DNA from 4 places in the Virgibacillus sp. DJP39 genome. Region 4 is predicted to be linked to each of the others. Evidence: riboswitches for the same ligand, from Rfam matches in the RefSeq annotation. Region 4 holds a riboswitch; each other region holds the start of a gene.
What was found. A riboswitch is a leader RNA that binds a small molecule or an ion and turns the genes downstream of it on or off. The one in region 4 is predicted to bind S-adenosylmethionine.
Positions count from the first base shown of each region.

Region 1 (6,471 bases), on a different contig from region 4:
TTATCGACGATTACCAGTCACCGTTTATTTTCGCCAACTTCAATGGTACCTCTGGTGATATAGATGTACTGACACATGAGGCAGGACACGCATTTCAGGTTTACGAAAGCCGTAATATTGGTATTCCTGAATATATCTGGCCAACCCATGAATCAGCTGAAATCCACTCCATGAGCATGGAATTTTTTACATGGCCCTGGATGGAATTGTTTTTCAAAGAAGATACGGAAAAGTACAAGTACTCCCATTTAGCAGATGGTTTACAGTTCTTGCCATATGGTGTTGCCGTTGATGAATTTCAACATCTCGTTTATGAGAACCCAGAGTGGTCACCAGATGAACGTAACCAGGCATGGAAAAAGCTCGAGAAAATCTATTTACCACACCGGGATTACGATGGAAATGAATACTTTGAGTCCGGTAGATTCTGGCAGCGCCAGGGTCATATTTATGATGTTCCTTTTTATTACATCGACTATACGCTTGCACAAATTTGTGCCTTCCAATTCTGGCAGCGCGCACAAGAAAATCATCAGTTAGCCTGGAATGACTACATAAAATTATGTCAACTAGGCGGTAAAAAGCCATTTCTCAGCTTAGTAGAATCAGCAAATTTGCAATCTCCTTTTAAAGAAGGAACCGTAGAATCTATAGTAGAGACTATTGAAAAATGGTTGGATTCAGTCGACGACAAATCACTTTAAGATTAGAAAACTTGGCTTATCGCCAAGCCTTAATGGCGAAAGCCCTAGTTGCACTTATGAATTAAGAAAGGACTTATTACTTTCTTACCTGCTAACAAAAGCGTAGGCGCCCGTTTATTGCCGTATGTCCTGTGCCCACGCAAAGTGGCGGTTTTAATCGAACATCCTTTATGAGATATAGGAAACATGAAGAGCGTAAGCTGTAGGACGTTCGACTAATGTCGAACTGTTATCGTAAGGAGGTCATGTGCGACACTAGGTAATGGGCGCTGGAGCTGGACGTGGCTGTTTAGGTGTCTTGTTAGAAAAAATAACCGCTACCCCCACTTAATAGAGGTAGCGGTTATTTTATTTGCCAGTACTCACACGACCAACCTGGCCGTCTTCAAGGCGAACTTTTATTCCGTGTGGATGAAATGAAGATTTTGTTAACAAATCCTTTACCACACCATTAGTCAGTTGACCAGTACGTTGGTCTTTTTTTAATACTACATCTACTTCCAGCCCCGGATGCACTTGATCCCGGTATCTTCCATCAACTGTCATGTTAACGACCCTCTCTAGCTAAAGCTAGTTTCATTATACATGAGAATCTTGCTTACTTCATCCACTCCGGCTTACCAAATCCTTTAAACTTCTCATCGATAATTTCTTCAAATTCCGGTGATTCAATAACTTCTTTGATATCCTTTGCCCAGTTTGTATCTAGATCTTTTGTATTTACAACTACCCTGTTGCGATAATCATCAGGCATATTTTCAAGAACCAATGCATCTAGTAAATCTAAATCTGCTGCTAGTGCATAATTCCCCGGTACTGCTGCCAAATCTTCAGTCTCAACGGTTCGCGGTAATTGCCCGGCTTCTACTTGTTGGAAAACAAGATTTTTAGGATTTTCAATTACATCATCAATAGTTGCACGTAGTGGATCAATATCGTCTTTAATTTTTATTAATCCAGCATCCTGTAGCATAATTAAAGTTCTTGCGAGATTAGTTGGATCGTTTGCAATTGTAATTGCACTACCATCCTCGATTGCTTCTAGTGAATCATATTTGTTTGAATAAACACCCATTGGAGCTGTTGGTACTATTTTTATTTCAGATAGATCCATGTTATGTTCTTTTTCAAAGGCTTCAAAATATATTTTATGCTGAAATAAATTGGCATCCAAGTCACCGTTGTGGAGCGCCTTGTTTGGTTGTATATAATCACTAAACTCCGTATTTTTAACCGTGTATCCTTTTTCCTCAAGTAATGGTTTCAATGCCTTTGTTACCATGTCACTATAAGGTCCGACCGTTGCGCCAAAATTGATTACCTTCTTGTCATCACCTGATCCACCAGTTGCACCCTCATTTGATCCACAAGCAGCAAGCACCAACACTATTAATAAAGTAAAAATTAATCCTAAACCTTTTTTCATTTTATAATTCCTCCCTTTTATCGTTTGTTTACTGCTTTTGCAATAAAGTCCCCTGTATATTGAATCACTTGAACTAGTACTATTAAGACTACTATCGTCGTGTACATTACTAAATCATCGTAGCGGTAATAACCATATCTTATCGCCAAATCTCCAATACCTCCGCCGCCAATTGCACCAGCCATCGCTGAATAACCGATTAAGCTAATTGTTGTAATTGTAAGGCCACTAATTATCCCTGGTTTTGCTTCAGGCAAGATAATATCCTTTATAATCATCCAAGGAGAGGCACCTACTGAAATCGCTGCTTCAATTACTCCTCTATCAATCTCCCTGGCTGAGGACTCTACTATTCTCGCAAAAAATGGAATAGCTGCAACGGATAACGGTACTGCCGCTGCAGTTGGACCAATTGTTGTCCCCAATATTTCGTTTGTAAAAGGTAACAGAAATATTAGTAGAATGATAAATGGAATGGAGCGAATAAGGTTTGTGACTATACCCGCAATACCTTTTACTACTTTATTTTCCAAAAAGAACCCTTTGTCAGTCACATATAACAGAATCCCAAGCGGAAGACCGATCACAATAGCAACAAGCAGCGCAATACCAACCATGTACAGTGTTTGAAAGAAAGCAGTATTTAACTCTGGCAAAATTTCAATCAACCGGCTAAATTCCATATTGAATCACCTCCACCTGTTTCACGCGATTCTCTAAATAAGCAATTGCTTTTTCCACTTCATCCTTACTTCCGTTCAATTCCATAATAAAGATTCCAAGTGGTGCATCCTGAATATATTCAACTTTTCCGTGTAAAATATTTCCGCTAACCTGAAAGCCCTGCAACATATCGGATACGATTGCTTCTTCAGCAAGCTTTCCTCGAAACTGAAGCTTTACTAGTGTACCCTCACACGCAGCCAGTAGCTTTTCAGGTAAAGTAAATTGTAATATAGTTTGAATAAAGTTTTTGGTTAGCTCCTCTTTTGGTTTTGAGAAAATGTCATATACGGGACCTCTCTCAACAATCCGGCCATCCTGCATAACTGCACAACGATGACAAATTTCTTTTACAACCTCCATCTCATGTGTTATTAAAACCACTGTGATGCCAAGTTCTGTATTAATTTTTTTCAATAAAGCCAAGATGGACTTGGTAGTGCTGGGGTCAAGTGATGACGTTGCCTCGTCACACAATAGCACTTTCGGATTATTCGCAAGCGCCCTGGCAATACTGACTCGCTGCTTTTGACCACCGCTTAGCTGAGCTGGGTAATGATTAACTTTGTCAGATAAACCTACTAATTCCAGTAGTTCTATTACTCTATATTTACGACTGACCTTTCCAATTCCCGCTGCTTTTAATGCAAATGACACATTTTCAAATACTGTTTTAGAAGCGACTAAATGAAATCCTTGAAAAATCATTCCGATTGATTGTCTTGCTGTTCGCAACTCTCTTGGTGACAACGTTAGTAAGTTAACACCGCCAACAAGGACAGCTCCTGAAGTTGGACGCTCCAGAATGTTCATACACCTGAGCAACGTACTTTTACCAGCACCACTGTAGCCAACAATCCCGTAAATTTCACCTTTGTTGACTTCCAATGAAACACGATCAACACCAACTACTTGTTGATTTTTTGTAAAATAAATCTTTTCTATATCCTGAAGTTCAATCATCAGCTGTCCCCTTTCTTGTCTCACTCTAAAGATTGGAACGTAAAAACCCCTCTTCCATAATGAAAGAGGGGTTGATTGTTGTATTCAATCCTTATCTCTCAGAATGGTAAACTTCATTCTGCAGGAAGTAGCACCACTCCAAAAGGAAGGTTGCTGTGACATTAACGGGCCTGATCCCTCCGTCACTCTGGATAAGATATGTAGTTGTTGTAAAAATTAATTAAGACTAATCATATAGCCGTTTGATCCGTTTGTCAATAACCTTTTTCAGAAAACTTTCAGCTCGCCTATTCTCCTGGCTGCCTCTGTCAATCTAGCTTCGTCTGCCAGCAATCCTACTCTGACGTAACCTTCCCCAGCAGCTCCAAACCCATTCCCTGGTGCTGTAACAACATGGGCTTTCTCCAATAATAAGTCAGCAAATTCCTCTGAACTATATCCTTCTGGTACTGGTAGCCATGCAAAAAACGTTCCTTTTGGAGCCTGTACCTTCCAGCCGAGCTCATTTAGTTTCTCGATGAAACAATCACGTCGACTTTCATAGATAGATACCAACTCCTCAACCGTATCCTGATTACCATTTAATGCCTCGGCTGCAGCATATTGTACACCACCGAACAAACTCACAAACAAATGATCCTGGATTAAGTTGAGACTCTCAATTACTGAGCTGTTCCCCACTGCAAACGCAACACGCCACCCAGCCATATTATAGGTTTTTGACAATGTATACATTTCTACACCAATGTCCTTCGCTCCCTTTGTCTGCAAGAAGCTCTGTGGTTTTTGACCATCAAAGCCAATTGAACCATACGCAAAATCATGAAGAACACAGATATTATTTTTTTTGGCTACAGAAACTGTTTCATCGAAAAAAGCTTTTGTTGCAGTCGCAGATGTCGGGTTGTTCGGGTAATTTAAAAACATCAATTTAGCTTCTTGAAAAACATCCTCAGAAATTTTTCTGTAGTCAGGCAAAAAATTGTTTTCCTCAAGCAGAGGCATTAATTCTGTTTTTGCATTTGCCAGTGCAATCCCAGACATGTAATCTGGATAACCTGGATCGGGCAATAATGCCAAATCACCAGGATTTAACAAACATTGACTTAGTTCTACGAGTCCAGATTTTGCACCAAATAATAGTGCTACCTCCGTTTCTGGATCTACCTCAACTCCATACTCCCTTTTGTAAAAATCCGCCATTGCTTTTTTCGCATATAAAAAGCCCTGAAAAGGAGAATATTTATGATTAATCGGATCTTGCGCTGCATCACGCAAAGCTTCTACTATATTCTCTGGTGTAGGTAAATCAGGATTCCCTTGCCCCAAATTTATTACGTCATGTCCCTCACTTTTTATTTGCTGAACCTTTTTTACAAGCTTCGCAAAAAACTGTTCAGGCAGCCGCTTTAATGTATCGGATTGCTCAAATTTATGCATTTACGTCACTTCCCCACTTTACTAATTGTAACTAATAATAGACTTGGTTGAAAAGTTTGTAAAGAAGGAAAAAGAAGCGACTAGGATCAAACAAAAATTTTGAAGAAATACTTCACCACTTGCTATATAACAATCAGTTCATTACGATTTCCGGTACTTAATATGCAAATCAATTACTGCTTCCCTTGTCGGAATCATGTTATAAAACAAGCAATTGTGATAGAATAAACTACATCTTAAACGAAAAAAGGAGATAACATGACTTACCATACACTATTTTTAGACATAGATGGCACTATTTTACGCCCCGACCATACAGTAATGGACTCAACTAAAGATGCTATTGAACAAGTTAAAAAGCAAGGCATCGATGTTTTTATAGCCACAGGACGTCCGCTTCATGAGGTTTATGGACTAGCCGAGGAATTAAAGGTGAACTCCTTTATAGGCTACAATGGCGCATTCGCTATCCACCAAAAAAATACATTAGTTAACGAGCCAATGAATTCCCAAACAACTGATTATTTTCTTGAGACCGCTCGTAAATTCCAACATGATATCGTCATTTATACAAGTGAGAAAAATTACTATACATCACTTAACTCCGATGCAACGAAAGCATTTATTGATGCATTTCATCTTAAAGAGAATGAACAACTTAGACCTGAACATCAGATAAACGATAAAATTCTCAGTATGACGCTGATCAACTTTGACGATAATGATTTAAAACATTATTCCACAGATGATGACTTGTATATGTCGCCAGTGAACGTAAATGGAATCAGTAATTGTTATGATGTCATCAGAAAACAGGTTAACAAAGGCGAAGCAATAAAAGTTATTCTGCAGAAATTTAACCAAACAAAAGATGGCGCAATAGCATTCGGTGATGGAATGAACGACAAAGAAATGCTTCAGGAAGTAGGCGAAGGTTTTGCCATGGGAAACGCACACCCCGACCTATTTCCCTACGCAAAACAACGCACAACAACCGTAACCGAATCCGGCATCTACAACGGCCTAAAACAACTAGGCCTTGTTGAATAATATGGTGCCTGGCACTTTTTCCATTTATTACCATAATTTTATCAAACGGAGGAACCTATGCTAACTTTTGAAGAAAAACTGACTGTAGTTAATAAATTTCCTGAATTAAACCGCAAGGACATATCAATGGGACGTGTGAATTTCCATTATGAAAATAGTGCTATC
Region 1 covers NZ_JBMERP010000005.1:4,265-10,735, forward strand. The annotation lists gene ACOI1D_RS03185 (M3 family oligoendopeptidase) at 1-704, shown strand, start outside; gene ACOI1D_RS03190 (YwbE family protein) at 1,053-1,250, opposite strand; gene ACOI1D_RS03195 (MetQ/NlpA family ABC transporter substrate-binding protein) at 1,303-2,130, opposite strand; gene ACOI1D_RS03200 (methionine ABC transporter permease) at 2,148-2,813, opposite strand; gene ACOI1D_RS03205 (methionine ABC transporter ATP-binding protein) at 2,803-3,816, opposite strand; SAM riboswitch class I at 3,905-4,014, opposite strand; gene ACOI1D_RS03210 (pyridoxal phosphate-dependent aminotransferase) at 4,084-5,256, opposite strand; gene ACOI1D_RS03215 (HAD family hydrolase) at 5,515-6,306, shown strand; gene ACOI1D_RS03220 (hypothetical protein) at 6,364-6,471, shown strand, end outside.
Region 1: linked by a shared signal. The riboswitch ahead of ACOI1D_RS03205 (methionine ABC transporter ATP-binding protein) and the one ahead of ACOI1D_RS12945 (homocysteine S-methyltransferase family protein) in region 4 are both predicted to bind S-adenosylmethionine.

Region 2 (6,471 bases), on a different contig from region 4:
AAAATATATTCCATTATCAGCAGCTAATACATCCCTGACACGCCCGAACTCATTAATAATCAACTTAACTTCCAAATTCTCAGGGTTAAACTTTCTAACGCCCTGACCTCGTAACGATGCGTAATAGAATTCACCTTCGAGATAGTCCATTCCTGATGGTGCCCAGGTAGTTTCACCCGAGTGAGCTACAGGAGCTATCATTTCTGCCTTAGTTTCGTCACCTCGAATGTCCGGCCAACCATAGTTACCTCCTTTTACTATCCGATTAATTTCATCATAGGCATTTGATCCATGCTCTGTAGCATACAAAATCCCATCATCATTCCATGCAAGCCCTTGGGGGTTTCGGTGCCCATATGAATAAATATAGGAGTCATCAAATGGATTCTCCTTTGGGATTGAACCATCCATGTTCATTCGCAGAATCTTTCCCGAAAGACTATCCAAATCCTGTGCATTGTTTTCAACAGTTGCATCACCAGTAGTAATGTACAGCTTGTCATCTGGACCGATAGCAATTCTTCCACCCTGATGGTATTTACCGCCTGGAATTTTGTCGAGCAATATCTCTATTTCCTGCCAACTATTTTTGGTTTCTCTCATTCTAATAACACGTTGAAAATATTCTCCATTTTCCTGATAGGAATAATAAGCAAAGGCTTCTTTTGGTTCATTAATGGCTATACCCAGCAGGCCAGCTTCTGCCTGATTTGATATTTCTTGGTCAAAGTTAACTGTTTTCCTTGTCTGATCCCCATTTTCTACTGTTACAATTGCTTCAGTTCTTTCACTAATATAGAACGTTTCGTTTATAAGTTGTATTTCCCACGGTTCATTTAAATTTTTTGCAATAACGCTGAATTCCGCATTACTGTTGGGTGGAGTTTGTTTATCAACTGTTTCTTCTGAACAACCAACTAGTAAAAAAAGTAAACAGAATGCTGCAAAGAAAGTTTTCAACATTATCTCTCCCAACTTAGTTTTGTTTGCTATAGTTTAACGTTGTTTTGTATAAGCTTCAAATCCCATAAAATAACGTTCCTGGTGTCCGCTTTTTTGCTTGGATATATCTTCACTGAACAATGATTTTATCCGCTACTTTGTTATCAATTTGATTATTAGGTCCAACATCTACAACCCAAATTTTTACTTTTTGGCCTGACTTCAACTCTGAAAAAATTGCAACCTCTCCACTGATTTCAGTTTTGTTATCCACCAAAATATCATAAGTTGGATAGCTTGCTTCTGGGTCTACTTCACTATTTGCTACAAGGATACTTTCTTCTTTCATTTCAATAATTTCCCCTTGAAAGTTTGCTTCATTGTCGTTAACACAACTCATAACGAACAGAAGAATTACCATAGACGCAAGTGCTAATATTTTTCTCATGATAACCCTATCCTTTCTTGGTATATCTGACGAACAAAATCACTAAAAAGTCTCTGACTCTTATTCACTAATGCTTTTTACATACAAGCTCTGATTTATTCATATACCTTATAGAAAAATAAAACTGTTTAGCTGGATTAAGTAATAACCTTCCAGTTTGGCTTATGAAATCTTTATTCCGTTGGCCTCATGTAGAAGGAATTATTGATAATAATCTATGGATTTCACTATTTCTTTTTATCATATAAATCAAAAGTTAAGGCAATAGTGGACAAAATCACCCCAAGGATTAATGATGTGGTTCCGTATACTGCAGATGCCACCCATCCTTTTCCAAACCAGACATATAACCAAGCACAAATGCTAAATAAGATAAAAACCGAACAAATAACATATTTAAGTTTCTTCTTTTTTGGCAGGAATAGATGTATTGAATAAAAAGCTACAGAGCTGAAAAAAACAATCATAACCAACAAAAATATATCCAAATTTCATTACCCCTTAAATATAGTACATTAACTTAATACAGTTATCCCTACGAGAATTGCGGTTAAAAAGTAAGGGGCTGAAAAAATGGTAAACACAGCAATGAAAGCCTTCTCAAAATTAGATTCTGTACTAAATTTATATTTATTTTACCATAAATCCAATAATTCATAGATAACTCTGAAAAAATGAATTATTATTTTTTGTATCCATGGTTGAGTAGATAACACATCTTACTCGGAGTGATAGTGTATATCCCGAAGTTAGGCTAGGACAAGGTCTATAGATTTTTATAACCTACAACAATTTTTTATAAATTAATGGTTGACGGAAGTAACTATTGGATATATAATTATCGTTAAATTCAAATAACTCTTATCAAGAGCGGCGGAGGGAATAGGCCCTGTGAAGCCCAGCAACCATCTGGCTATACTTTAGCTGTGAAAGGTGCTAAATCCTACAGGTCAATAATGATCTGGAAGATAAGGGGAGGACCGGTTACAAACGCCCTCTTCTTAGGAAGGTGGTTTTTTATTTTCCCTCCTTTTTATACTCCCAGACCATTAATAGCCTACCACTAAAGGAGGAATTATTAATGTCAAATTTCAATCTTCACAACCCGGAAACAGTACTGCTTCACGGAGGTCAGCAACCTGACCCAACAACAGGTTCACGAGCTGTCCCTATCTATCAAACAACTTCCTATTTATTTCGCGATACAGAACATGCACAAAACTTATTTGGTCTTGCAGAACCCGGAAATATCTATACTCGCATTGGAAATCCTACAGTAGATGTTTTTGAGCAACGAATAGCTTTGCTTGAAGATGGTGTTGCTGCTGTCGCAACATCTTCTGGTATGGCCGCAATTACACTTGCAATTTTAAACGTGGCTGGTGCAGGTGATGAGATTGTTGCAGATAGTAATTTATATGGCGGGACATACAGTCTGTTTGCGAATACGTTACCACGCTATGGAATAGATGTTAAATTCGTTAATGCTACCGATCCAGAAGAAATCCGTGCAGCACTGACTGATAAAACAAAAGCTGTTTTTGGAGAGATTATTACGAACCCAAGTCTTAATGTTTTCGATGTTGAAACCGTCGCAGCAATCGCCCATGAGCATGGCATCCCATTAATTATTGATAATACATTTGCAACTCCATATGTTACAAAACCACTCACTTTCGGTGCTGACATCGTGGTACATTCTGCAACCAAATGGATTGGTGGTCATGGTACAACGATTGGCGGTGTTGTTGTTGATGGGGGCCGTTTTAATTTTGATAATGAAAAGTTCCCTGGATTTACTGAACCCGATGAAAGCTATAATGGACTCCGTTATATTGACGTAGGCCCGGCAGCATTCGCAATTAAATTACGGGTTCAACTTCTCCGTGATATTGGCGCGGCCTTAAGTCCACACAGTGCATTTTTACTTTTACAAGGCTTAGAAACATTACATTTACGTATTGAACGTCACAATAAGAATACAAAGGAAGTCGCTGCATACCTAGAGAAACATCCAGCAGTCGAGTGGGTGAATTATCCTGGACTTAAAGACCATCCATCTCACAGTTTGGCAAAAAAATATTTTAACAATGGATTTGGATCCGTAATAACCTTTGGGGTTAAAGGTGGTCTTGAGGCAGGCAAAAAGCTGATTGACAGTGTGACACTCTGGTCGCATGTTGCGAATGTTGGCGACGCAAAATCGCTTATTATTCATCCAGCTTCAACAACCCATCAACAGCTAAGTGAAGAGGGTTTAAAACAAAGCGGTGTTACAGAGGAACTGGTTCGTTTATCTATCGGAATTGAATCCACTGAAGACATTTTAGCAGATTTGGATCAAGCCATAGCTAAAGCAACAAATTCAGCTGAAACAATCAGTTCCTCTACAGACGACGCCATTAAATGGTTAGTAGGCTCTCCTTTTAAACGGGACAATGGGGCAGTAAGCAAAAAAGTAATAGCAGTATTTGGCCTTGATGATTCGTCAAGTAGTCACTACAGTAGTGCTGAACAACTTAAAAATCTCGGTTTCCATCTTGTAGCGATTAGCGAATCAGAAGAAAAAATCCTTGGTCAGGAATCCTATAAACAGCTTGACGAAGTCCCTTATGGCGTTGATGCAGTATGGTTAAACGGTAAGGTTTTGCCAACAACAATTGAACAGCTCATCAACAAACAGGGTAGAATTCTGTGGGTTGAAAATCCATTAGCCGATGATCATCTTACAGACCAAGCTGGTGCAGCTGGAATTACTCTCGTTTCAAACAAAAATCCTTATCAGGAAGCTATCCGTGTACGAGGGAACAATCCTGCCAATACACCTGTTGAAGTGTAAATGAACCAAAAAAACAGTGAGAGCTTAAATTAATTAGCTCTCACTGTTTTTATTTATCCTATAGAAGTTGATTTCTTTGAAGCTCTTTCACGTTCACTTTTGTTCAGGATTTTTTTACGTAAACGAATTGATTCAGGTGTTACTTCACAATATTCATCGTCATTAAGGTACTCAATTGCTTCCTCTAACGACATTGTTCTTGTTTTTCGAATCGTAGACGTTTGGTCTTTATTTGCTGAACGAACGTTTGTCAAATGCTTTTCTTTTGTTATATTAACTGTTAAGTCATTGTCACGATTATGCTCGCCAACAATCATACCAGCATATAGTTCTGTACCTGGTTCAACAAAGATTACACCACGGTCTTCCAATTGCATGATACCGTATGTGGATGCTTTTCCAGTGTCAAGTCCAACTAGAACACCTTTCGTTCTACCACCAACTTGACCTTTGATGATTGGTTCATACTTATCAAACGTATGGTTTAGAATTCCATAACCACGTGTTTGAGACATGAATTCGGTAGCATAACCAATTAATCCGCGTGAAGGAACTTTAAATTCAATACGAACCTGACCATTACCATGGTTTATCATATCAACCATTTCACCTTTACGTGCACCAAGTGATTCCATTACACCACCAGTGTATTCCTCAGGAACATCAACCTGTACACGCTCTACTGGTTCACATTTTTGACCATCAATTTCTCTGATGATTACCTGTGGCTTAGAAAGCTGTAACTCATAGCCTTCACGACGCATATTTTCAATTAAAATAGATAGGTGCAGTTCTCCACGACCTGAAACAACCCATGCGTCTGGTGATTCTGTTGGATCAACACGCAGACTAACATCTGTTTCAAGTTGCTTTAATAAACGCTCTTCTATTCTTCTTGATGTTAAATACTTACCTTCTTTTCCTGCAAATGGGCTGTTGTTTACAAGGAAAGTCATTTGTAAAGTTGGCTCATCAATGCGAAGGAATGGTAGAGCTTCCGGATGATCCGGTGGGCAAATTGTTTCCCCAACGTTTAGATCCTCAAGCCCTGCAACTGCAACAATATCTCCTGCCTTTGCTTCTTCAATTTCGATACGCTTCAGGCCAATGAAACCGAATAATTTAGAAATACGGGATGCTTTCTGTGTCCCATCTTCCTTCATTAAAACAACTTGCTGTCCTACCTTCATTGTTCCACGGAATACACGGCCTACACCGATTCTTCCAACGTAATCATTGTAATCAAGTAACGCTACCTGGAATTGCAAAGGGTCTACTGACGTATCAGCTGGTGCTGGAATATTTTCTAAAATCGTCTTGAAAACAGGGTCCATTGTTTCTTCTTGTTTATCAGGTTGATCACTTGATGTACCATTTAACGCGGATGCATAAACAACAGGGAATTCCAACTGCTCATCATCAGCTCCAAGTTCGATGAATAAGTCAAGCACTTCATCAATTACTTCACTTGGACGCGCTCCTGGACGGTCAATTTTATTTAACACTACTACTGGAGTAAGTTTTTGTTCTAATGCTTTCTTTAAAACAAATCGTGTTTGTGGCATACACCCTTCATATGCATCAACGACTAACAAAACACCGTCAACCATTTTCATGATACGTTCCACTTCTCCGCCAAAATCAGCATGTCCTGGTGTATCTAAAATATTGATCGCTATATCATTATATTTAATCGCTGTGTTTTTAGCGAGAATCGTAATTCCGCGTTCACGCTCAATATCATTTGAATCCATAGCTCGTTCTTCCACTTGTTCATTTTCACGAAATGTACCCGAGTATTTTAATAATTGATCCACAAGTGTAGTTTTACCATGGTCAACGTGGGCGATGATCGCGATATTCCGAATATCTTCTCTTAATTGCATATTAGTACGCTCCTCTTCCGTTACAGATAACTCAAACTATAATATTGTATCACACTTTGTCACTATTTCAAAATTTTATTTTTCTGAGAACGCTACGATAAATTTAGCACCACCAAGTTCTGAGGTACCAACCGTAATATTTCCGCCTGATTGTTGTACAATTGCACGTGCAATTGCAAGACCAAGTCCCGTCTCTCCTTTATTACCTTTAATAAAACGATGGAAAATTTGAGGCATTAGCTCTTTGTCTATACCTTCCCCATCATCTTCAATACTAATTGTAATCATGCGGTTAATTTGCCTGACATTTATTACTACCTTAGAGTTCGCATGGCGGATTCCGTTAAACGTTATAT
Region 2 covers NZ_JBMERP010000103.1:3,463-9,933, reverse strand. The annotation lists partial or broken gene ACOI1D_RS19575 (PQQ-dependent sugar dehydrogenase) at 1-963, opposite strand, end outside; gene ACOI1D_RS19570 (hypothetical protein) at 1,073-1,390, opposite strand; gene ACOI1D_RS19565 (hypothetical protein) at 1,618-1,878, opposite strand; SAM riboswitch class I at 2,249-2,365, shown strand; gene ACOI1D_RS19560 (aminotransferase class I/II-fold pyridoxal phosphate-dependent enzyme) at 2,472-4,229, shown strand; gene typA (translational GTPase TypA) at 4,283-6,115, opposite strand; gene ACOI1D_RS19550 (sensor histidine kinase) at 6,191-6,471, opposite strand, start outside.
Region 2: linked by a shared signal. The riboswitch ahead of ACOI1D_RS19560 (aminotransferase class I/II-fold pyridoxal phosphate-dependent enzyme) and the one ahead of ACOI1D_RS12945 (homocysteine S-methyltransferase family protein) in region 4 are both predicted to bind S-adenosylmethionine.

Region 3 (6,471 bases), on a different contig from region 4:
ATCGATTATACTAGTGTACATATTGTTGACCATACACCTTCAGAACAGGATATTTTAGATTTGATGAACAAAAGTGACCTTCCTGCTAAGAAGTTTTTCAACACTAGTGGGAAAAGTTATCGGGAAAAAAATATCAAGGATGAAATCAGCGGTGCATCTGACGAGGAAATGGCCAAAATTTTAGCTTCTGATGGTATGTTAATAAAACGACCAATTACCACAGATGGCAAAAAGGTTACAATTGGATTTAAAGAAGACATCTTTAATCATACATGGCATTAGGAACCAGAACTTATTATCGGAGGGATTTTAATGAGCTTACCAAAAGACTTATTGTATTCAGAGGAACATGAATGGGTAAAAAAAGAAGATGGAAAGGTGCGAATTGGAATTACAGATTTTGCACAATCAGAACTAGGTGATATCGTATTTGTAGAACTCCCAGAAGTTGGGGACGACATAGAAGCTGATGAACCTTTTGGTAGTGTTGAATCAGTTAAAACCGTTTCTGAACTATACGCTCCTGTAAGTGGAAAAGTTGTTGAAATCAACGAAGATTTAGAAGATAGCCCAGAGTTCGTTAATGAGTCTCCATATGAAAAAGCATGGATGGTAGTAGTAGAACTATCAAATGAATCAGAATTAAATGAATTGCTAACTGCTGAAAAATACGAAGCAGTAATTGAAGAAGATTAATATAATTAAACAATAATTATTAAAGGCTGACTGGCTCCTTGCTTAAAAAGGTGTATAGTCAGCCTTATTATCATCATATTAATATAGTATGAAAGTTTTGGCTTGATTTCATGAGGAGTGATATGTCATGATAACACCTGAATCTGAAAAAGTAATTATTGTTGAAGGATTAACTGATAAGAAGCAGATTGAAAAGATAATCAGCGAACCAATTACGATTATCTGTACAAACGGGACTCTTGGGGTAGCGAAATTTGATGAGATGTTAGACACATATGATTTATATAACAAAGAAGTTTTTATTCTTGCAGATGAAGATGCTGCTGGTATAAAGCTTCGTAAGCAATTATCTCGTGAACTCCCGCATGCTGAGCATATTCATGTGAGCAGTGAGTATCGTGAAGTAGCCACAACTCCAAGATCGATTCTTGCGATAGGATTAATAAACAAAAGAATTGATGTTAATCCTATCTATTTAACTATGTGATTAGGTGATAGTAATGCAACCAATAACAGATAAAGTGTTACAGCAAGATCATTTTTTGTTGTATATTTATACCCCTTTTTGTGGTACGTGTCACTTAGCTAAAACAATGCTAAACAAAATTGAATCAGTCCATAAAGAGGATATTTTTTTCGAAATGAATGCATCCGTACATCCTGAATTCATGCAGGAAGTGCAGGTTGAAAGTGTTCCATGTCTATTGGTAGTTGACCAAAGTCAGGTTAAAGAAAAGATATATGCATTTCGATCAATAGCTAATATATATAGCTATTTAGTAAAATATGAGCCACAGCTTTTCGCGACCTGATTTTTTATGTTGACAGACCTTTAAACAGGTGGTAGGATATGATTTATACTTTTTACACTAAATGAATAATTTTACTCTCTTATCTAGAGCGGTGGAGGGGCTGGCCCTAAGAAACCGCGGCAACCTTCAAACAATTTATTGTTTGAAAGGTGCTAACTCCTGCAAAGCAGCTGCTTTGACAGATGGGGGGACGTAAAGACTTATTTTTAACGTCTTTCTGTTCTCTTACAGAAGGGCGTTTTTTGGGTTTTGGTAATGAAAGTATAAAACTTTCATTCTGCAAAAATGTAACTAAGGCTTGGCGATAAGCCAAGTTTTCTAAAAATAATATGTTTGACATAAGGAGGTTTGACATGATTTCAATTGAAGGTTTACGTAAACAATTTGTAGCAAATAAATCAACAATTCGTGCAGTCGATGATCTGTCGTTGACAATAAAAGAGGGTGAAATATTTGGTGTTATTGGCTACAGTGGTGCCGGTAAGAGTACGTTTGTACGCCTGTTAAACCGTCTTGAAGAACCTTCGAGTGGTCGGATAGTAATTGATGAACAAGAGATTACTGCACTTAACACCAAACAGCTGCGTATTGCCAGGCAAGAGATTGGAATGATCTTTCAGCACTTTAATCTTTTATGGTCTAGGACCGTAAGAGATAACATCGCTTTTCCACTTGAAATAGCTGGGGTATCAAGGTCTGAACGCGAACGACGCGTCACTGAGTTAATTGGTTTAGTAGGACTGGCTGGTCGAGAGGATGCATATCCATCACAGTTGAGTGGTGGTCAGAAGCAACGAGTCGGTATTGCAAGAGCATTGGCCAACAATCCTAAAGTTTTACTTTGTGATGAGGCAACCTCTGCACTGGATCCAGAAACAACGAATTCTATTCTGGATTTATTGGTGGATATTAATGAAAAGCTTGGCTTAACAATTATCTTAATAACTCATGAGATGCATGTTATCCGAAAAATATGTAATCAGGTTGCTGTTATGGAAAACGGTAAGATAGTCGAGCAAGGAGATGTTCTCGATATCTTCTTAAGACCACAACAACAGGTTACAAAGAAATTTGTTCAGCAGGTGATGGGTACTGATGATGAAAATGAAGGTATCAATCAGCTTATTGAAAGCTACGACCAGGGGAGAATTGTACGTCTTCATTTTATTGGTGAAACAACAAATCAGGCTTTAATAAGTCATCTTGCAAAAACGTACAACATTGATATTACAATATTGCAAGGTAAAATAACCCAGACACAGCGAGGCGCATACGGAACGCTATTTGTCCGAATGGATGGGGAAGATGCTGAGCTAGATAAAGCAATAAGTTTTGTGAATGATGGCACCTCTGTGGAAGTTGAGGTGATTCGAGATGCTCACTAAGTTATTTCCAAATTTAGATGTACAGGATTTTTGGCTGGCTACTTACGAAACATTTTATATGACTATTCTTTCCTTGATTGGAACATTTATCATAGGAATTATTCTTGGCCTGCTACTATATCTGACTGCAAAAGATGGAATATGGCAAAATAAGTCGGTTAATCTTTTGGTAGCGGCTATTGTAAATGTTTTTCGTGCTATTCCATTCATAATTTTGATCCTACTATTATTCCCGTTTACCGAGTTTTTAATTGGTACCATACGAGGTCCAAACGCGGCACTGCCAGCTTTAATAATTGGATCAGCACCATTTTATGGTAGGTTGGTTGAAATAGCGTTAAAGGAAGTTGACAAGGGTGTAGTCGAGGCAGCAAAGGCTATGGGAGCGAAAACCCGTACAATTATTTTTCGTGTATTGTTACCTGAGTCAATGCCAGCACTTGTGTCGGGCCTGACGGTTACAGCAATAGCATTAATTGGTTATACCGCAATGGCTGGAGTCATTGGTGCAGGAGGACTTGGAAACTATGCGTATTTCTACGGGTTCCAACGTCATGATTTTGATGTCGTACTGGTCTGTACCATTTTGATTGTAATTATTGTGTTTATATTTCAGTTCATTGGAGACTTTATATCCAACAAATTAGATAAAAGATAAGGAGCGAGAATAATGAAAAAGATTTTAGCATTAGTTTCAATTTTATTAGTATTAGCATTAGCAGCTTGTGGAGGTAGCAAAGAAGAAAGCAGTCAAGAAACTACCAATAGTTCCGAGAAAAAAAGTAATGAAGTTATCAAAGTTGGAGCATCCAGTGTGCCACACGCGCAAATTTTAGAACAAGTTAAACCAATTCTCGAAGAAAAAGGAATTACATTGAAAATTGAAGAGTACCAGGATTATGTACTACCTAACCAAGATTTAGCAAGTGGTGATTTGGATGCGAACTATTTCCAGCACATTCCTTATTTAAATAACCAAAAAGAAGAGCTGGGATATGACTTTACTTCAATTGGTGGCATTCATATCGAACCAATTGGAATTTACTCTCAAAACATCGATAGTGTTGAAAAAATTCCAGAGGGAACTGAGGTAATTATGAGTCGCTCAGTTGCTGATCATGGACGAATACTTTCTCTGTTAGAAAGTAAAGGATTAATTGAGTTGGCAGAAGGTGTTAACAAGATCGAAGCGACTGTTGACGACATTGTTAAAAACCCAAAAAACTTGGAATTCTCTGCAGATATTGATGCAGCGTTTTTACCTGATATGTATAAGTCTGAAGAGGACGCATTAGTTGCAATCAACACAAATTATGCAATTCAAGCTGAGCTTAATCCTATGGAAGATTCTTTAATCTTAGAAGGCGATGAATCTCCATATGTGAATGTAATTGCTGTTCAAACAGAAGACAAAGAGAACAAGGCATTAAACACGTTAGTCGATGTGTTACATTCTAAAGAAATCCAAGATTACATCGTTAATGAATTTGATGGAGCAGTTGTCCCAGTAGACGGAAAGAAATAACTTTTCTGAATTTGTAAGTAAATTTGTAGTAATAATAAGTAAATGAAAGAAAATGGCTTTAGTAGTAAGAATAAAGTTGTTATCTTTATATTCTGACGAATTATTCAATTCAATCGGTCATCCTAGGTTTATTTGCCTTTTGTGAAGGGTAATGTATATATGATAAAATAGTTCTTGTAATTAAATCGAAAGGATGATTCACTATTTATAGTGGTATACGAATGAATTACACTCCAGAAATGGAGAAAGCGATGCAAAGCTCACATAAAATGGGGTTTGCGGAGTACAGTCGAAAGCTCGAGAATCAAATTGCAGTCGAAAAGAGACGTCAAAATGATTATGAAAAATGCAAAAACATAACTGCCGATTTTGTAAGCCAATTACACAAATAAAATAAATTTTACGATGTTGGTAGTGTGAAAATTTCACACTGCCAATTTTTCTTTTTCAATAAAACTTCAAGAGTACCGGACAAAATGATTTCTCAGTTAACATGTAAAAATGTGTCATATTGGGACAAACTGTAAGAATGTGCACCCATAGTTTCAATTATTTTAGAATCATGAGAAATAAGGTCTTCTATACCTAAGATGTACATAGTTGTAACAGTTGATAATAATTGCAAAATGCTTTAAGATTATAATGAGAATAAATTGAGAATGGATATAAACAATCCATTTGAAAAATTAATATAAAAAAGTAACTGGAGGTATCGATATGGCAGGATCAACGCTAGAAATAAAGAATCTTCATGTATCAATTGAAGATAGTGAAATATTAAAAGGTGTAAACCTAACGATAAAAGGTGGCGAATTCCACGCTGTTATGGGCCCAAATGGAACTGGTAAATCGACACTAGCATCCGCAATTATGGGACATCCTAAGTACGAGATAACAGAAGGAAGTGTACATTTAGATGGCAAGGACGTTTTAGAAATGGAAGTAGATGAACGTGCTCGTGCTGGTCTATTTTTAGGTATGCAGTACCCAAGTGAGATTAGTGGTGTAACAACATCAGACTTCTTACGTTCATCTGTTAACGCACGTCGTGAAGAGGGTGATGAGATTTCTTTAATGAAATTCATTAAGGAAATGGATAGCGCACTTGATTATTTGGAAATAGATAAAAATATGGCACAACGTTACTTAAACCAAGGGTTCTCAGGCGGAGAAAAGAAACGGAATGAAATTCTTCAATTGATGATGATCAAACCAGAAATTGCAATTTTAGATGAGATTGACTCTGGACTTGATATTGATGCATTAAAAGTTGTATCAAAAGGAATTAATAAATTAAGAAGCGAAAACTTCGGTTGCTTAATTATCACACACTATCAACGTTTACTTAACTATATTACACCAGACCAGGTTCATGTTATGATGCAAGGTCGTATCGTAAAATCTGGTGGTCCTGAGCTTGCTAAACGTTTAGAAGCAGAAGGTTATGAGTGGATTAAAGAAGAATTAGGTATTGAAGATGAAACTGTAGGTCAAAAAGCGTAGAAGTTAGGAGGGGTAATATGACTGTTGAAACTAAACTGCCATATGATAAAGAATATATCAGCCAGTTTTCTAAAGATAAAAATGAACCAGAATGGATGAAATCATTACGCCTTCATGCTCTTGATCAAGCCGATACTTTAGATATGCCTAGGCCTGATAAAACAAAGATACGTAAATGGAATTTTAGTAACTTTAAGCATTCAGCTGAAGGTGAGGCAATATCGTCACTTGAAAACTTGCCGGAACAAATAAAAGACTTTATTGAAAAAGATTCAGAAAACCTTATTATTCAACGTAATCACTCAGTTGCATATGCATCTTTAAATGCAGAATTAAAAGAAAAAGGTGTAATTTTCACTGACATCTTTACAGCATTAAAAGAGCATGAAGACCTAGTGAAACGTTATTATATGAAAGATGCTGTATCTGTTGATGAGCATCGTTTAACTGCTTTACATGCAGCATTAATGAACGGCGGAATATTTGTATACGTTCCAAAAAATGTAGAGTTAGATGTGCCATTGCAAACTATTTTTTGGCAGGAAGATCC
Region 3 covers NZ_JBMERP010000003.1:62,443-68,913, forward strand. The annotation lists gene ACOI1D_RS02135 (arsenate reductase family protein) at 1-282, shown strand, start outside; gene gcvH (glycine cleavage system protein GcvH) at 313-696, shown strand; gene ACOI1D_RS02145 (toprim domain-containing protein) at 824-1,183, shown strand; gene ACOI1D_RS02150 (thioredoxin family protein) at 1,197-1,508, shown strand; SAM riboswitch class I at 1,585-1,697, shown strand; gene ACOI1D_RS02155 (methionine ABC transporter ATP-binding protein) at 1,862-2,893, shown strand; gene ACOI1D_RS02160 (methionine ABC transporter permease) at 2,883-3,551, shown strand; gene ACOI1D_RS02165 (MetQ/NlpA family ABC transporter substrate-binding protein) at 3,564-4,418, shown strand; gene ACOI1D_RS02170 (hypothetical protein) at 4,640-4,810, shown strand; gene sufC (Fe-S cluster assembly ATPase SufC) at 5,136-5,921, shown strand; gene sufD (Fe-S cluster assembly protein SufD) at 5,939-6,471, shown strand, end outside.
Region 3: linked by a shared signal. The riboswitch ahead of ACOI1D_RS02155 (methionine ABC transporter ATP-binding protein) and the one ahead of ACOI1D_RS12945 (homocysteine S-methyltransferase family protein) in region 4 are both predicted to bind S-adenosylmethionine.

Region 4 (4,348 bases):
GTATTCCACAACAATTACTATGCTTCGATCACCTTGTTTTCAAGTTTGCCCAAATTTTCTATTTCTAATGTTACAACATCATCATTTTTTAGAAAACGCGGTGGATTCATAGCAACTCCTACCCCATTTGGTGTACCCGTTAAAATAATATCACCAGGGTTGAGTGTAATTAAGCCTGAGATAAATTCTATTAAGAACGGAACATCGAAAATCATGTTGCTCGTATTAGATTCCTGACGTTTCTCGCCGTTAACAAATGAGCGAATGAACAAATTGGATGGATTGCCAGCTTCCTCAGGAGTCACAACCCATGGGCCAACCGGAGTACTATTGTCTAACGTCTTACCCTGAAGCCATTGCGGCGTTCTTTTTTGCAGGTCACGTGCAGAGATATCATTTGCAATTGTGTACCCTGCTACATACTTTAGCGCATTATCCTTACTTATATGTGATGCCTTTTCACCAATGACTACCGCTAGTTCCACTTCATAATCAAGTTTTTCTGTAAAAGACGATTTTTGTATAGTATCTTCTGGACCAATTAAAGCATTACTGAACTTTGCGAAAAGGACTGGGAATTCAGGAATATCACTTTCCATCTCCAAAGCATGTTCTGCGTAGTTTTTTCCAACACATATAATCTTTGAAGGAGATGCAATCGGGTTCCCTAAACTGACTTCATCCTGATTAAATGTCATCTTTTCACCTGATTGACCCACACTGTAATCAAAAGCTTCCTCTGCCCTCTTCAATGCACTTTCACCCATTGAGAAGAATAAAGAAGGATCAGCCGGGAGCAGATTATCAATCAACTGGGCAGACTCCTTGTCTCCTTTGGAAATTAATAATGCACAATAACTTTCCTGCAAATCAACGACTTTATTCGTTACCATACAACCAATTCTAAAAGTTCCATGTTCTTCACTTTTATGTTTATAGCTAACTAGCTTCATTAAAACCTCTCCTCGTGTGTTAAAAACGTTTTATTTGCTTGCGTCACTGTATTCGATTGAGGGATTAGATATATAAGTGCCATCACCTGAGCCATCTAAAATATCAAGCAACTTCTTTTCCCCTCTCCCATCACCGATAAAGATGGGCACGCCCAACGACATAGCAGTTTTTGCTGCAAGAAGCTTTGACTTCATTCCACCAGTTCCAAATTTAGAACCTGAACTATCTGCTGCTTCCATCATTTCATCGTCAATGTTTTCAATATAATCCAATCTTTTTGCTAATGGGTTTGTTTTTGGATTTTCATCATACAGTCCATTAATATCCGTCAAGATAATTAATTGATCAGCATTAACAAACCCACTAACAAGCGCGGATAACATATCATTATCACCAAAAGTTAACTCATTAATAGCAACAGTATCATTTTCATTTATTATCGGTAAAATCCCGTGGTCTAAAAGCTCTGTTATAGTAGAAAGTGCATTTCTGAATCGTTCGGGGTCTGAAAAGTCATCCCGTGTTAATAACAACTGTGCAGGAACAATCTCTAAATCCCTGAATTTTTCTATATAGGATTGAATTAATAAACCTTGGCCAACTGCTGCCGCTGCCTGTTTCCTTTTGATAGTACTCGGTATAGAAGAATAACCTAATCTTATAAATCCAGCTGCTACTGCACCTGAAGAGACCAAAATTACTTCATGGTTTGCTTTACGAAGTTCCACAAGCGCTTGAATATGATCATCTAACCTTGCGTGGTCAATCTCACCCTTTACGTTTGTTAAAGAGCTGCTGCCAATTTTAACAACTATGCGCTTTTTCTTCACAGTTACACTTCCTCAGGAAAAATTTATTTAAAGCTGACAGGCAGTTAATCTGTGATGGTTTGATAGCTAGTATATGTCAGTGTCGTTTTGTTTAACTATAAATAATTTTCAATTTTCTACTTGACTTTAAATAGTATCACATATATGCTACTAATTAAATACAAATTAAATATGTAATTTTCTTATCCAGAGAGGTGGAGGGACTGGCCCTTTGATACCTCGGCAACAGACTACTTTTGTACTGTGCCAATTCCAGAAGCGCAAGGCTTGAAGATAAGAAGAGTAACTAGCCACGGTGCCTAAGCCTCTTCTTATTTATAGAAGTGGCTTTTTTATTTTTGGTGATACAAAAGTAAAAGAAATAAAAGGAGGAAAAAGAATGAAGCGTAGTTTGGAAGATCGACTGAAAGATGGAACTGTCATTGCAGGTGAAGGTTACTTATTTGAATTAGAACGCAGGGGATATTTACAGGCGGGATCATTTGTACCCGAGGTTGCACTGGATAATCCTGATGCCCTGAAAGAAACGTATAGAGATTATATGAAAGCTGGATCTGATGTTGTGCTAGCCTTTACATATAATGCGCATAGAGAGAAAATGCGTATCATTGGTAAGGAGGATTTACTAGAACCACTTAACAGAAATGCTATCCGCTTAGCTAAAGAAGTTGCCAAAGAGCACCCTGTAGAAGAAGCGTTAGTGGCAGGCAATATATCAAATACAAACATCTTTGATCCTGAAGATCCCGAATCACATACCAAAGTAAGAGAAATTTTTGCAGAGATGGTTAAGTGGTCAAAAGAAGAAGCAGTAGATTATATCAATGGGGAAACATTTTATTACCACGAAGAAGCGGTCATTGCATTAGAGGAAATACTAAAGCACGATCTTCCAGCGGTTATTACGCTAGGATTGATGGGAGAAAATATTTTAAGAGATGGATTCAGTGTTGAAGAATCCTGCAAAATACTTTCAGAAAAGGGTGCTTTGGTAGTCGGAATGAACTGTTTCCGTGGACCTGATACAATGCAGCCATATATTGCAAAAATTAGAGATAATGTGGATGGTTATGTTGGAGCTCTACCGATTCCTTATCGCACGACGGAGGAAAATCCAACATTCTTTAACTTACCTGATGGAGGATGCAGTTGTCATTTACCTACAGAAACAACTTTCCCGACTGCTCTTGACCCACTTTATCATAATCGTTATGAATTGGCAGAATGGGCAAAAGAAGCAAAGGATATAGGCGTGAATTACATCGGATTATGCTGTGGGGCATCACCAGCAATGTTACGCGCAGTAGCAGAAGCTGTCGGTGTTGAGGCAGTTAATTCAAAGTATTCCCCTGACATGAAGAAACATTTCTTATTTGGAAAAGACGAAACCCTAAAAGAGAACAATTTGAGCTATCGATTAAAAGCCTAACTCCGATTAAATCATAGCATTATTTAACATCAAAATCATAAATGGAAGTAGGAATATACAACGTCAATTACTTTAACTAAAGCACCATTCAGAGCGGATCATGTTGGAAGCCTATTGCGTCCAGAAAACCTGCACAAAGCAAGAAAAGAATTTAAAGAAGGAACGATCACAGCTGAACAATTACGTGAAGTTGAAACAAAAGAAATTAAGCGGGTAGTTGATAAACAAATTGAGCTTGGTTTCGAATTAGTTACAGACGGTGAATTCAGACGTACATGGTTCCACTTAGACTTTCTTGAGCATTTAAACGGCTTTGAAGGATTTGTACCAGACCAGGGATACTTGTTCGAAGGAGTGGAAACAGAGAAATACAATGTACGAAACACTGGAAAGGTTTCTTTTAACCCAGACCACCCACATATAAAAGACTTTGTTGAATTAAACGAAATCGTTAACGGCCGCGCAGTTGTGAAACAAACAATACCTAGCCCAAATCAGTTATTTAATGTTGGTATTCAAAATGAAGCTGTTTACTCAGACATTGAAGAATATGCAAATGACATTATAAAAGCTTATCAGGATGCAATACAGGCATTTTACAAAGCAGGAGTACGTTATTTACAATTAGACGATGTTTACATTGCAGGGCTTTCCGCACCCGATATTCCGTTTAGTGACGGAAAATATTCAAGAGAACAACTAATTGATTTAGCATTACGTGTTGTTAATGGTGCTTTGGAAAATAAACCAGAAGATCTAGTCGTGACAACTCATTTATGTCGTGGAAACTATCAATCTACCTGGGCATTTGAAGGAAGTTATGCACTTATCGCACCAACCCTGTTAGCAAAGGAAAATGTTGAAGGTTTCTTCCTGGAATATGACGATGACCGTTCAGGAGATTTTAAACCACTAGATCATATTCCAAATGGCGGTGCACAAGTAGTTCTAGGTGTCGTAACCTCCAAAACTGGTGAATTAGAAGACAAAGAAGCAATCAAAGCACGCATTAAAGAAGCTTCACAATATGTTCCACTTGAACAGTTATGCCTAAGTCCACAATGTGGATTCGCATCAACCCACCATGGCAATAAGTTAACTGAAGAACAGCAATGGGCGAAGTTGAAACTTGTTG
Region 4 covers NZ_JBMERP010000038.1:22,756-27,103, forward strand. The annotation lists gene ACOI1D_RS12935 (fumarylacetoacetate hydrolase family protein) at 18-953, opposite strand; partial or broken gene proB (glutamate 5-kinase) at 1,008-1,784, opposite strand; SAM riboswitch class I at 1,964-2,064, shown strand; gene ACOI1D_RS12945 (homocysteine S-methyltransferase family protein) at 2,164-3,213, shown strand; gene ACOI1D_RS12950 (5-methyltetrahydropteroyltriglutamate--homocysteine S-methyltransferase) at 3,280-4,348, shown strand, end outside.